Regions from separate parts of the Actinoallomurus sp. NPDC050550 genome, predicted to be linked through region 1. Evidence: riboswitches for the same ligand, from Rfam matches in the RefSeq annotation. Region 1 holds a riboswitch; the other holds the start of a gene.
What was found. A riboswitch is a leader RNA that binds a small molecule or an ion and turns the genes downstream of it on or off. The one in region 1 is predicted to bind ZMP and ZTP.
Positions count from the first base shown of each region.

Region 2: another riboswitch for ZMP and ZTP. It lies ahead of AB0I04_RS03145 (bifunctional 5,10-methylenetetrahydrofolate dehydrogenase/5,10-methenyltetrahydrofolate cyclohydrolase); the one in region 1 lies ahead of glyA (serine hydroxymethyltransferase).

Region 1 is NZ_JBFAJC010000003.1:29,494-36,578, forward strand. Features, by position in the region: gene gap (type I glyceraldehyde-3-phosphate dehydrogenase) at 1-310, shown strand, start outside; gene AB0I04_RS04575 (phosphoglycerate kinase) at 415-1,605, shown strand; gene tpiA (triose-phosphate isomerase) at 1,608-2,408, shown strand; gene secG (preprotein translocase subunit SecG) at 2,538-2,780, shown strand; gene AB0I04_RS04590 (RNA polymerase-binding protein RbpA) at 2,852-3,223, shown strand; ZMP/ZTP riboswitch at 3,351-3,434, shown strand; gene glyA (serine hydroxymethyltransferase) at 3,457-4,722, shown strand; gene AB0I04_RS04600 (GNAT family N-acetyltransferase) at 4,875-5,930, shown strand; gene AB0I04_RS04605 (LysR substrate-binding domain-containing protein) at 6,031-6,870, opposite strand; gene AB0I04_RS04610 (PhzF family phenazine biosynthesis protein) at 6,950-7,085, shown strand, end outside.
Region 2 is NZ_JBFAJC010000002.1:174,151-181,235, reverse strand. Features, by position in the region: gene AB0I04_RS03170 (oxidoreductase) at 1-745, shown strand, start outside; gene AB0I04_RS03165 (aldehyde dehydrogenase family protein) at 1,015-1,869, opposite strand; gene AB0I04_RS03160 (aldehyde dehydrogenase family protein) at 1,866-3,290, opposite strand; gene deoC (deoxyribose-phosphate aldolase) at 3,298-4,242, opposite strand; gene AB0I04_RS03150 (hypothetical protein) at 4,453-4,884, shown strand; gene AB0I04_RS03145 (bifunctional 5,10-methylenetetrahydrofolate dehydrogenase/5,10-methenyltetrahydrofolate cyclohydrolase) at 4,878-5,747, opposite strand; ZMP/ZTP riboswitch at 5,771-5,854, opposite strand; gene AB0I04_RS03140 (sulfite exporter TauE/SafE family protein) at 5,991-6,731, shown strand; gene AB0I04_RS03135 (NUDIX domain-containing protein) at 6,765-7,085, opposite strand, start outside.

The sequences.
Region 1 (7,085 bases):
GCTGCGCGTTCCGGTGCCGACCGGCTCGGCGACCGACCTCACTGTCACGGTCGGCCGCGAGACCAGCGTCGAGGAGGTCAACGCGGCGCTGCGCGAGGCGGCCGAGGGCCCGCTGCGCGGCATCCTCACCTACACCGAGGACCCGATCGTCTCCTCCGACATCGTCACCGACCCGGCGTCCTGCATCTTCGACTCCGGACTCACCAAGGTGATCGGTGACCAGGTCAAGGTCGTCGGCTGGTACGACAACGAGTGGGGCTACTCCAACCGTCTCGTCGACATCACCAAGCTGGTGGGCTCGCGGCTCTGACGGGTCAGGGCCCGCCCGGCCCGGCAACGGCGACACGAACGAGCGCAGCAGGCGGTGAGCCTGCTGCGCTCGTTCCCACACGACCAGGAGTGCGATCAATGAGCATGTCCACGATCGACGATCTCGGCGACGTGCGCGGCAGGCGGGTGCTGGTCCGCTCGGACCTCAACGTTCCGCTGCAGGACGGCGTGATCGGGGACGACGGCCGGATCCGGGCCAGCGTCCCGACCATCACCAAGCTCGCCGACAAGGGCGCCCGCGTCATCGTGTGCGCCCACCTCGGCCGCCCCAAGGGGCAGGTGAAACCGGAGTTCTCCCTCGCCCCCGTCGCGAAGCGGCTGGGTGAGCTGCTGGGCCGCGAGGTCCGCTTCGCCACCGACACCGTCGGTGACTCCGCGCAGGCGACCGTCGACGCGCTCCAGGACGGCGAGGTCGCCCTCCTGGAGAACCTCCGCTTCGAGGCCGGCGAGACCAGCAAGGACGACGCCGAGCGCGGCGCGTTCGCCGACCGGCTCGCCGCCCTCGCCGAGCTGTACGTCGGCGACGGCTTCGGCGCCGTGCACCGCAAGCACGCCAGCGTCTACGACGTGCCGCAGCGGCTCCCGCACGCGGCCGGCGGCCTCATCGCCGCCGAGGTCGAGGTGCTGCGGCGTCTCACCGGCGAGCCCGCCCGGCCGTACGTCGTCGTGCTGGGCGGCGCGAAGGTCTCCGACAAGCTCGGGGTCATCGCGAATCTCCTCGGCAAGGTCGACCGGCTGATCATCGGCGGCGGCATGGCATACACCTTCCTCAAGGCCCAGGGCCACGAGGTCGGCAATTCGCTGCTGCAGGAGGACCAGCTCGACCAGGTCCGCGGGTTCATCGAGGAGGCGCGCAAGCGCGACGTCGACCTCGTCCTGCCGATCGACGTGCTGGCCGCCACCGAGTTCGCCCCCGACGCGCCGCACGAGGCCGTCGAGGCGACCGCCATCCCGGCCGACCGGGAGGGCCTGGACATCGGCCTGCGCACCCGTGAGCTGTTCGCGAGCAAGCTCGCCGACGCGGCCACCGTCTTCTGGAACGGCCCGATGGGCGTCTTCGAGTTCGACGCCTTCGCCGGCGGCACCCGCGCGGTGGCCGAGGCGCTGATCGCGTCGAAGGCGTTCACCGTGGTCGGCGGCGGCGACTCGGCCGCGGCCGTACGCAAGCTCGGCCTCCCTGAGGACGGCTTCTCCCACATCTCGACCGGTGGCGGCGCGAGCCTCGAGTACCTCGAGGGCAAGACGCTGCCCGGCCTGGCCGTCCTGGAGGACTGAACGTGGCCGCCAAACCCGCACCGCCGCAGCGCAAGCCGCTGATCGCCGGTAACTGGAAGATGAACCTCACGCACTTCGAGGGCATCGCGCACGTCCAGAAGATCGCCTTCGGCCTCAGGGAGGCCGACTACGAGGCGGTGGACGTCGCATTGCTGCCGCCGTTCACCTTCATCCGCAGCATGCAGATGCTGGTGGACGCCGACAAACTCGCGCTGACGTACGGCGCGCAGGACGTGTCGGCCCACGACAAGGGCGCCTACACGGGAGAGATCTCGGCGTTGATGCTCGAGAAGCTCGGCTGCGCGTACGTCCTGGCCGGGCACTCCGAGCGCCGGGAGTACCACCGCGAGGACGACGCGCTCGTCAACGCCAAGGTGAAGCAGGCTTTCAAGCACGATGTGACGCCGATCCTGTGCGTCGGTGAGGGCCTGGAGATCCGTAAGGCGGGCGAGCACCTGTCCCACACGCTCTCCCAGGTCGAGGGCGGGCTGCAGAAGGTCCCCGCCGAGCAGGCGCAGCGCGTCGTCATCGCCTACGAGCCGGTCTGGGCGATCGGCACCGGCGAGGTCGCCACCCCGGAAGACGCGCAGGAGGTGTGCGGCGCGATCCGGAAGCGGCTGGCCGAGCTGTACAGTGGAGATCTCGCCGAGCAGGTCCGCGTGCTCTACGGGGGCTCCGTCAAGGGCGGCAACATCGCCGGGATCATGGCGAAGCCGGACATCGACGGAGCGCTCGTCGGCGGAGCGAGCCTGGACGCGGGGGAGTTCGTCAAGATCTGTAGGTATCGCGAACTACCGGTGTGATCTAGCGCATCAGACTGCGCGTTTCTGCTGAACCACGCGGTAGAACGTCGTACCCTCGGTAACGGATGACCTGAACACGAGAACATTCCCCGCAGACAGCGGGGTGAATCACGAAAGCGCTGGGCTGCTGTGATCATCGCAACTTCCATCGTGCTCATCATCACGAGCGCGCTGATGGTGCTGCTCGTCCTCCTGCACAAGGGCAAGGGCGGCGGCCTGTCGGATCTGTTCGGCGGCGGTATCAGTTCGTCGCTCGGTGGGTCGTCCGTGGTCGAGCGCAACCTCGACCGGCTCACGATCGGCACGGGCGTGATCTGGTTCGTGGCGATCATCGCGCTGGGTCTGCTGCTCAAGCACGGCCACCACGGCTGAGCAGCCCAGACCCGCAGTGTGTTGACGCCGTCGCCCCTCGCTGCGGCGGCAAAGGAAGCGAGGAGTAGTCCGTGGGTAGTGGCAACGCTATTCGAGGCAGCCGAGTCGGTGCCGGCCCGATGGGAGAGGCCGAGCGTGGCGAAGCGGCACCGCGTGTGTGGGTGACCTTCTACTGCGCGAACCGGCACGAGTCCCGGCCGAGTTTCGCGACCGACGTCGCGGTTCCCGACCAGTGGGACTGCCCCCGGTGCGGGTTCCCCGCCGGCAAGGACCCTGAGAACCCGCCGGCGCCGCCGCGTAACGAGCCCTACAAGACGCATCTCGCCTACGTGAAGGAGCGGCGCAGCGACGCCGACGGCGAGGCCATCCTCGAGGAGGCTCTGGCCAAGCTGCGCGCCGAGCGTGCTGCGATCGCGGCCGCGATGCAGCGCGCCCGGAACTGACTCCGCAGATCGCTCATACGATCGGCCCGGTACCGCCTCGGCGGCCACCGGGCCGATCGTATGAGCGGGTACCCCGGGTGCCCTGATCCGGCCCGTCGCCCTGAGCCGCGGCCGAGCTTTCGGTACGATGTGAGTCCGCGACTGGCGCATGAGGTGGAGTTCACCACCGGGGAGCGAAGAAGATCTGGCACCGCGCGCCTGGGTGCTGGGAGCCGAGCCCTTATGGAGGCCCCATGCACCAGCCAGCGCTGTCCCATCTCACCGCGGCCGATCCCGACCTGGCCGGTCTCATCGAGGCCGAGGCCCGCCGTCAGCACGACAAGGTCCGCCTCATCGCCTCGGAGAACTACGTCTCGCCGGCGGTGCTGGAGGCGACCGGCTCCGTCCTGACCAACAAGTACTCCGAGGGCTATCCCGGCAAGCGTTACTACGAGGGCCAGCAGGTCGTCGACCCGGTCGAGGAGCTGGCCCAGGCGCGCGCCCGCGAGCTGTTCGGCGTCGACCACGCCAACGTCCAGCCGTACTCCGGCTCGCCCGCCAACCTCGCCGTGCACCTGGCGTTCCTGAACCCGGGCGACACGTTCCTGTCGCTCGAGCTCGCCCACGGCGGCCACCTCACGCACGGGTCGCCCGTGTCGATCACCGGCAAGTGGCTGCGCCCGGTGCACTACGGCGTCGGCCGCGAGACCGGCCGCGTCGACATGGACCACGTGCGCGACCTCGCCCGCGCGGAGCGGCCGAAGGTGATCTTCTGCGGCGGCACCGCGATCCCGCGGACGATCGACTTCCCGGCGTTCGCCGAGATCGCCCGTGAGGTGGGCGCCGTCCTCGCCGCGGACATCGCGCACATCGCCGGGCTCGTCGCCGGCGGCGCCCACCCGTCGCCGGTCGGGCACGCCGATGTCATCACCACGACCACGCACAAGACCCTCCGCGGCCCGCGCGGCGCCATGATCATGACGACCGCGGAGCATGCGACCGCGATCGACAAGGCGATCTTCCCCGGCCTGCAGGGCGGCCCGCACAACCACACCACCGCGGCGATCGCCGTCGCGCTCCGGGAGGCCGCCCAGGAGGATTTCAAGCCGTACGCCCGCCAGATCGTGGTGAACGCCCAGGCGCTCGCCGCCGCGCTGACCGAGCGTGGGTTCGACCTGGTCTCCGGCGGCACCGACAACCACCTGATCCTCATCGACCTGACCGCCAAGGGCATCGGCGGCAAGCCGGCGGCCAAGGCGCTCGACCGCGCCGGCATCGAGCTGAACTTCAACACGGTGCCCTTCGACCCGCGCAAGCCGTGGAACCCCTCGGGCATCCGGCTCGGCACCGCCGCGATCACGACGCGCGGCCTCACCGAGGAGCACATGCCGTTCATCGCGGCGTCGATCGACCAGGCCGTCGCCGCCGCCGACGACGAGGCGGTCCTCGACAAGATCGCCGCCGAGATTCGCGAGTTGCTCGCCGGCTTCCCGATGCCCGGCTGGACCGCGACGCCCTGACCCGCCATCGATGACGAGGGCCCGGCGTCTCGGGGCGCCGGGCCCTCGCCGTGTTCGTCCCAGCGAGCGCTGATCTTGCGGAAACGGTCACGTAGCGACCCGGTAACAGCGATGCGGAACGCTGGTCCCGTTCAGCTGCCGAAGGGGATCATATGCCGCTGCTCCGCGTACGCACCGAGATCGACGACCGGCCGGGCCGGCTGGCCGTCCTGACCGCCGCGCTGGCCGCGCAGGGGGCGAACATCCTCGACCTGTCCGTCCAGGTGGACACGGACGGCGTGGTGGACGAGTTCGTCGTGGACGTGCCCACCCGAACGACCGCGGAGGCGCTCAGCATCGCCGTCGCGGCCGCTGCGGGTCGCCGGACCAGCGTCGTTCCGGCGACCCCGCACGAGCTCATCGACGAGCCGAGCCGCGCGCTCTCCCTCGCCGTACGCCTCCGGTCCAACCCGCGCGCCCTGCCGGAGATCCTCGCCGAGTTGCTGCGCGCTGACAGCGCGGAGTGGGTGGCCGGCCCGGCCGCGCTCGACGAGCAGCCCGATCCGGCGGCGATCACCGTCTCCGTCGGGCACCTGCGCGGGGTCCTGCTGCACCGGAAGGGGCTGCCCTTCACGCTCACGGAGATCGCCCGCGCCAACGCCCTGGTCCGCTCCCTGCTTCCCGCCCACGGCCCGGCTCCCACTCGGCGATGCCTGACCCTCGGCGACGGCACCGAGATCACCGTGCGGCCGCTGACGCTCCTCGACGCCGATGCCGTACGGGACTTGCACGCCCGCTGTTCGAGCGAGAGCCGGCGTCGCCGCTACTTCAGCGCGCGGGACGACATCCCGGAGCGGCTGCTACGGGTGTTCTGCGACCGCGCGTACGGGTTGACCACAGCGGCCGAAGGCCCGGACGGGTCGATCCTCGCCCTCGCGCACCTGATGTACACGCTCGACCCGGGCGTCGGTGAGCTGGCGTTCCTCGTGGAGGACGGCTGGCAGGGCCGGGGCATCGGGGCGGCGCTGGCCCGCCGTCTCCTCGCCGTCGCGCACGAGCAGGGCCTGGCCGAGGTCCGCGCCACCATGCTGGCCGACAACTCCCGCATGCGCGCCCTGCTCGACGGCCTCGGCGGGCGATTCCTGCGCACCGACGACCCGAGGCTGCTCGACGCGCGGATCGCGCTCGGCCCCGACCGTACGGAAGCGCTTGCACCGACGCGGGCGTGAGCGGCGCGGTGGCCCGGGCGGGTGTCGCGCTCGGGCACGCTCAAGCCATGGTCGAGGTCTTGCCTGATGCCGGCGGGCCCGTCACCTGGTGGAGAAGGCCTCAGACGATGCCGCGCAGGACCGCTTCGACCGCATCGACGAGAGGGTCGCCTTCGGACCCGGACCTGCGGATGAGGCCGAGTTCGACGTCGGGCAGAGCGGGGAGCCGGGCGGTGTCGGCGGCAGCGGTCATGTCCGGGTCGAGGTTGGCGGGCATGAGCGCGGCGACGCCCAGCCCGGCGCGGACCGCGGCGAGTACACCGGCAAGGCTGGTGCTCTCGAAGACGACCCGCCAACGGCGGCCCGCGGCGTCGAGCGTGTCGAGCACGGGCGCCCGCCATCGGCACGGCTGGGAGAACAGGACAAGCGGCAGCGGGTCGGTCCGCGTGTCGAATCCGGGGGCGAACGCCCAGGTCAAGGGCAGCCTCACCGACCACCGTGGCGGTTCGGGCAGGTAGGTCGGGTCGCAGAGCGCGAGATCCAGCCGCCCGCTCTCGAATGCGTGGCGCATCGCCGGCCCGGAGACGCTGATCACCTCGAGCGTGGCGTCGGGGTGGACACCGGCGAAGTCGGCCAGGGCTTGGGGCAGCCGGGCGGCGGCGAGGTCCTCGATCAGGCCGATTCCGCAGTGTCCGGTGAGCATGTGGCGTGCGTCGGTGAGTGCCTGGGCCGACAGCGCGAGGATCCGTTCGGCGTACGGCAGCAGAGTCTCGCCGGCCGACGTCAGCGTCACTCCCGAGGATGCCCGATGCAACAGCGGCCGGCCGACGGTGCGTTCCAAGCGGCGTATCTGCTGGCTGAGCGCCGGCTGAGTCTGCCCCAGCGCGGCGGCGGCGCGGCTGATGCTGCCGGCGCGGACGGCGGTCACGAAGGCGCGGAGAAGGCCGGTCTCCAAGTCCATCGGCATAACGAACCTTTATACCGGGGGGTGATATGTCGCCACTTCCTTGGGGTGATCCCCGGAGGATAACGTGCGGGCCGTGCGCTACCACCACGTCGATGTCTTCACGCGAGTGCCCTACAGCGGCAACAGTCTCGCCGTGTTCCCCGATGCCTCCGGCCTGGACGGCGCGCAGATGGCGCAAATCACCAAGGAGCTTCGGCATTTCGAGTCGA
Region 2 (7,085 bases), on a different contig from region 1:
CACGCCCGCCGACGCACGGGCCTTTGAGTCGCTCGCCGGCGACGCGCACGCCCGCATCCTGGACGTGACCGACCATGACGTGGTGGACACGGTCGTGGACGAGACCGAGCGCGACCTGGGCCCGGTCGACGTACTCGTCGCCAACGCCGGGTACGGCCATGATGGCCTCTTCGAGGAGTCGTCGATGGATGACCTTCGCCGTCAGTTCGAGGTGAACGTCTACGGAACCGTGGCGGTGATCAAGGCCGTGCTGCCACACATGCGGGAGCGCCGTTCGGGCCACATCATCGCCGTCACATCGATGGGCGGGCTGATCACCATGCCGGGCCTCAGCTTCTACCACGGCAGCAAGTTCGCGGTGGAGGGCATCCTCGAAACGCTCGGCAAGGAGGTCGCCGATTTCGGCATCCATGTCACCGCCGTCGAGCCGGGCAGTTTCCGGACCGACTGGGCCGGCCGCTCGATGATCCGCGCACCCCGTGTGATCGCCGACTACGACGAGCTGTTCGAGCCGCTGCGCGCCCGGCGCATCCACGGCAGCGGGCACCAGCCGGGCGACCCGGACAAGGCCGCGGCCGCGGTGCTGCGAATCGTGGCGGCCGACCAGCCGCCGACGCGCCTGCTGCTCGGCACCGACGCGCTTCGGCTCGTCCAGGCCGGACGCGACGCCTTCGAGCGCGACATGCTGGCATGGGCCGAGCTGTCGGCCTCCACCGACTTCGACGACGTCAGCCGGTCCGCCTAACGTCACTCGCCGTCGGGCCCCAGCGCGGGGCCTCGACGGCGGCCGTCATCACCAAGCCGACCCTCTCTTGGTCCACCACAGCCGGACCTGCTCGTAGCCGTTCACGCCACCCAGCGCCTCCTGGTAACCGGCTGGAGATTAAAACTCAAGCTAGGGGAGGCAGCCCCCTCGAGGTCAGGAGCGGGCGATGTCCTGCTCGAGCAGTTCGTGCGGCGTGCGCTGCGGCTGCGGGCTGAGGCCGGCGCGGCGCGTGCCGAGGCCGAAGCGGCTCAGATGCCGACGGGGTGCCAGACGGTTTTGGTCTCCAGGAACGCGGTGATGCGGCCGGTGCCGGGGTCGGTGTTCCAGTCGTCGGTGGCCGGGTGGTGGACTCGTTTGAGGGTGTCGGCCGCGGCCCGTTCGCAGTCGGTGGCCAGGTCGGTGGGTGCGCCGGTCAGGTCGAGCGCGTTGACGTCCTGGTGGGAGGCCAGCCAGGGCGCCAGCTCCGCGCGGTGCCCGGTGAGCAGGTTGACGACGCCGCCCGGCAGGTCGCTGGTGGCCAGGACCTCGGCGAGCGTGATCGCCGGAAGGGGCGCGGACTCCGAAGCCACGACGACGACGGTGTTGCCGGTCACGATCACCGGGGCGATCACCGACACCAGCCCGAGCAGCGGCGAGTCGGGCGCGATCACGCCGACGACGCCGGTGGGCTCGGGCGTGGAGAAGTTGAAGAACGGCCCGGACACCGGGTTCGCCGACCCGGTCACCTGGGCGACCTTGTCGGCCCATCCGGCGTACCAGACCCACCGGTCGATCGCCGCCTCCACCTGCTCGGCGGCCGCCGTCTTACCCAGCCCGGTCGCACGCAGTTCTTCGACGAACTGGCCGTGGCGGCCCTCCAGCATTTCGGCGACGCGGTAGAGGATCTGCCCCCGGTTGTAGCCGGTGCGTCCCGCCCAGCCGGACTGGGCCTTGCGGGCGGCCACCACCGCGTCCCGCACATCCTTGCGCGAGGCGCGCGCGGCGTTGGCCACGAACCTGCCCTTGGCATCGTTCACCGCAAACGTCCTGCCGGATTCGGAGCGGGGGAACGCGCCCCCGATGAACAGCTTGTAGGTCTTACGGACACTCAGTCGCTCGCTCATCGAAGGTAGGCCTCCAGTCCGTGCCGTCCGCCCTCACGCCCGAAACCGGACTCCTTGTACCCACCGAACGGCGAAGCGGGGTCGAACTTGTTGAACGTGTTCGCCCACACCACCCCCGCCCGCAACCGCTGCGCCATCCACAGGATCCGCGACCCCTTGTCCGTCCAGATCCCCGCCGACAGCCCATACGGGGTGTTGTTCGCCTTCTCCAGCGCCTCAGCCGGTGTGCGGAACGTGAGAACGGACAGGACCGGACCGAAGATCTCCTCCCGCGCGATCCGATGCGAAGCCGCAACATTCGTGAACACCGTCGGGACGAACCAGAACCCGCGCTCAGGCAGCTCACACGCCGGCGACCAGCGGACCGCACCCTCGGCCTCACCCACCTGAGACAGCTCACGGATCCTCGCGAGCTGCGCAGCGGAGTTGATCGCACCGACATCAGTGTTCTTATCCAACGGGTCACCGACCCGCAGCGTCGTCATCCGCGCCTTCAGCCGCTCCAGGAGTTCTTCGGCGACCGATTCTTGGACCAGCAGCCGCGAACCGGCGCAGCACACGTGGCCCTGGTTGAAGAAGATCCCGTTGACGATCCCCTCCACCGCCTGGTCCAGCGGCGCGTCGTCGAAGACGATGTTGGCGGCCTTACCACCCAACTCCAGCGTGAGTTTCTTGGCCGTGCCGGCGACCGACCGGGCGATCTGCCGGCCGACCTCGGTCGAACCGGTGAAAGCGACCTTGTCGACCCCAGGATGCTCGACCAGCGCACGGCCGGTCTCCCCCGCCCCGGTCACGATGTTCACCGCACCGGGCGGCAACCCCGCCTGCACACAGATCTCAGCGAACGCCAACGCCGTCAACGGCGTCGTCTCCGCCGGCTTCAGCACGACGGTGTTACCGCACGCCAACGCCGGCGCGATCTTCCACGCCAGCATCAACAACGGGAAGTTCCACGGGATGACCTGCCCCGCCACGCCCAGCGGCCGCGGGTCAGCGCCGAACCCGGCGTGACCGAGCTTGTCGGCCCAACCCGCGTAATAGAAGAAATGCGCCGCGACCAGCGGCAGATCCACATCCCGCGACTCACGGATCGGCTTACCGTTATCGATCGACTCCAGAACCGCCAACTCCCGCGACCGCTCCTGAATCAGCCGCGCGATCCGAAACAGATACTTCGCCCGCTCCGCGCCCGGCATCGGACCCCACACCGTGTCGTACGCACGGCGGGCTGCCGCGACCGCGCGGTCCACGTCATCGGCGCTCGCCTCGGCGACCTCGGCCAGGGTCTCCTCCGTGGCCGGATTGATCGTTTTGAAGGAGCTCTTCGCCTCGACGAACTCCCCGTCGACGAACAGGCCGTACGACGGCTTGATGTCGACGATGCCCCGTGACTCCGGCGCGGGAGCGTACTCGAAAGTCATGTCTGCCTCAGTCCAGGGTGAAGTAGTCAGGACCGCCGTACACGCCGGTCGTCAACTTGCGGCGCTGCATCAGCAGGTCGTTGAGCAGGCTGGACGCCCCGAGCCGGAACCACTCGGGCGTCAGCCAGTCCGGCCCCGCCGTCTCATTCACCAGCACCAGATACTTGATCGCATCCTTGGTCGTCCGGATCCCACCCGCCGGCTTGACGCCGACCTGGCGGCCGGTCCGCGCCCGGAAGTCACGCACGGCCTCGAGCATGACCAGCGTCACCGGCAACGTCGCGGCGGGGCTCACCTTGCCCGTGCTCGTCTTGATGAAATCGGCCCCGGCGAGCATCGCCAGCCAGGATGCGCGGCGCACGTTGTCGTACGTGACCAGCTCACCGGTCTCGAGGATCACCTTCAGGTGCACGTCGCCGCACTCGGCCTTGACCGCGACGATCTCCTCGAACACCTTCTGGTAGTCGCCCGCCAGGAACGCGCCCCGGTCGATCACCATGTCGATCTCCGACGCCCCGTCATCGATCGCACGCCGGGTGTCAGCGAGCTTCGCCTCCAGCGGCGCCCGCCCCGACGGAAACGCCGTCGCCACACTCGCCACGCCGACCCCCGTACCGTCCAAAGCCCGGACCGCCTCACCCACCAGATCGGAATAGACACAGACGGCCGCGACCTTCGGCACGCTCACATCAGCCGGATCCGGATGCGCCGCCTTCGCACACAACGCCCGCACCTTCCCCGGAGTGTCCGCACCCTCCAACGTCGTAAGATCCACCATCGAGACCGCCAGATCGATCGCAAACGCCTTCGCCGACGTCTTGATCGAACGCGTCGCCAACCGCGCAGCCCGCTCCTCCGCCCCCACCTGATCCACCGCCGGCAGACCGCGCAGGAAGCCGCGGAGCTCGGCCGGCGACACGGCCGCCTCCGCGAAGGTCGACAGGTCAGGCACGTCTCCCCCTGTGTTCGAGTATCCGGTCGAGGATAAGCGCCGCCGTGCGGAACATGACCACCCGGAGGTGCGCGATCCCCCCACGATTCAACAACCTGCCCGGAACGAACGGCAACAGCACGACGACGACCGCACGAACACCGTGACGCCACGGAATCGGGCGGCGTGAACTCACGCGGCTCTCATCGTTGATCGGGTGGAAGGGAAGGCGTGCTCGTTCGTCTGACGGTGGCCGCGGCCGCCCTGCTCGCCGCAGCCGGTTGCTCCCAGCACACCGGCGGGTCGACCGGCCGTACGGCGGCGGCCCCGTTCCCGAGCACGTTCACCCCGAGCGCGACCCTGGACCTCCACGACGCGGTACGGCGGTGGTGGCGGCGCTCCGTGGCCATGCCGCGCTCGCAATACCTCACTCCGAAAGGGTGCGGACTGAAGCAACCGGCCGACATCTGGCTGCTCGGCGGCGGCCCGGTTCAGGACGAGGCTCACCGTCGCTGCGGCGTTCCCGCGAACCGGTCCATCCTCTCCCCGGTCATCCAGGGATTGGCCGACACCGGCCTCCTGTCTCCATCGGAACCCGTGATCGACTCGGGCCCGCTGGACGTCCGGATTCACCACGCGCCGTCACATGTGAGGACTCAGTGATCGGATCCCAGACCCAGTTGCCGGGCCGCCGCGTCCACGGTCTGGGCGAGGAGGACGGCGATCGTCATGGGGCCGACGCCGCCGGGGACCGGTGTGATGAGGCTCGCGCGGGTCATGGCGGACTCGAAGTCCACGTCGCCGACGTTGCCGGGGTTGTATCCGGCGTCGATCACGACGGCTCCGGGTTTGATGTCCTCGCCGCGGATGAAACGCGGCCGGCCGACGGCGGCGACCAGGATGTCGGCCTGCCGCACCATCGACGCGAGGTCGGTCGTGCGCGAGTGGCAGTACGTGACCGTGGCGTTGGCGGCGAGCAGTTGCATCCCGACCGGCTTGCCGAGGATGGCGCTGCGGCCGACCACGACGGCGTGCCGGCCCGCCGGGTCGACGTCGTACTCCTCGAGCAGCCGCATGATGCCGCCGGGCGTGCAGGGCACGAAGCCCGGCAGCCCGAAGCTCAGCGCGGCGAACGAACTCAGCGTGAGCCCGTCGACGTCCTTCTCCGGGGCGATGGCCTCGAACGCGGCCCGCTCGTCGATGTGCGGCGGGACGGGGTGCTGGAGCAGGATGCCGTGCACCTCCGGGTCCTGTGACAGGGCGGTGATGGCGTCCACCAGTTCCGCCGTCGTCGTGGTGGCGGGCAGGCCCACGTGCCGCGAGACGATGCCGGCCTTCTCGGATCGGCTGCGCTTCATCCGGACGTAGGTCACCGAGGCGGGGTCGTCTCCGACCAGTACGGTCGCCAGGCACGGCGGCGTGCCGCTCTCGCGGGTGATCTGTGCGGCTCTGGCGGTGCTCTGCTCGACGATGCGGCGGGCGAGGCCCGCACCATCCATGAGACGGGCGGTCTGCGTCTGGGACATCGGCTGCTCCTGAACGGTCTTCGCGACTCGGCCCAGGCGCACGGCACAACGTTTTCCGGGCCGCTCCCCGGTGGTGCTCCACCTCAGCGCCAGTCACGACCCGAGATCCACCATACTCCGTAGTGATCGGCACAAGCCCTGGACTTCCTCGTGATCACGATGCGCCCGCTCCTCGAAAACGCGTTGAACCAGGGCGTATCGGTGGTGGAGGCTCTCGATCGTGTTTCGTGACGAGGATCCGTCGTGACGGGTGGCTGGACCGGTGATCTGCTCTTGGGCGGCATCGTCCTCCTGGGCGCGTCCGTCCAGCGGCTGGCCGGGATGGGGTTCGCGCTGGTCGCGGCGCCTGCGCTCGTGCTGCTCCTCGGCCCCTCCCAGGGGGTGCTGCTGTCGAACGCCGCCTCGGGTGCGATCAGTGTGGTCGGGCTGCTGGACGGATGGCGGCGGGTCCGGCTGCGCGCGATGGTGCCGCTGGTCGCCGCGGCCGCCTGCACGGTGCCGGCCGGGGCCTGGGTCGCCGCTCGCCTGCCTCAGCAGGTGCTGCTCGCCGGGATGGGCGCACTGGTGACCGCGGCGGTGCTGCTTGTGATCTTCGGCACGCGGGTGCCCGCGCTGAGAGGCTCCGGAGGTGCGGTCGCCGCCGGCGCCGCGAGCGGCTTCATGAACTCCTCGGCCGGGGTCGGCGGCCCGGCGATATCGCTGTACGCGGTGAACGCCGACTGGACGGTACGGGAGTTCGTCCCGAACGCGCAGTTCTACGGGGTCGCCGTGAACGCCCTGTCCCTGCTAGTCAAGGGCGTGCCGCGGCTGACCGGCCCCGCCTGGCTGCTGGTCACGGCCGCCCTCGCGGGCGGCGCCGTCGCCGGGCGGGTGCTCGGGGATCACATACCGGAACGCGGTGCGCGGCGGATCGTGCTGCTGCTCGCCCTGGCCGGCGGACTCACCACGCTGGCCAAGGGCCTGTGGGAGCTGACGGTCACCTGATCGCCTGGCGGTCGCCGCACCCCGTACGGTCGCTCAGGTCAACCGTCCGGCAGCTCGCAGGTCGTCGAAGATGATCTGGTCCACCGGAGAGACGCGGTCGCGGTCGGCGTAGGACAGCCACACGACCTCCTCGATCTCGCTGCTCGGTGCGAGCGTGCCCTGATAGTCGCCGGTGTAGCAGGTCATCCGGACCGTGACACCGTCGGGATGACCGTGCGCCTGGGCCTCGTACGTACCGAGGTGAGCGACGGTCTCCGGCACGATCGCGACGGTGAGCTCCTCCTCGATCTCTCGCGCCAGAGTCTGAGCGTCGCTCTCCCCCGCCTCGCGCTTGCCGCCGGGAAGGTAGTAGAC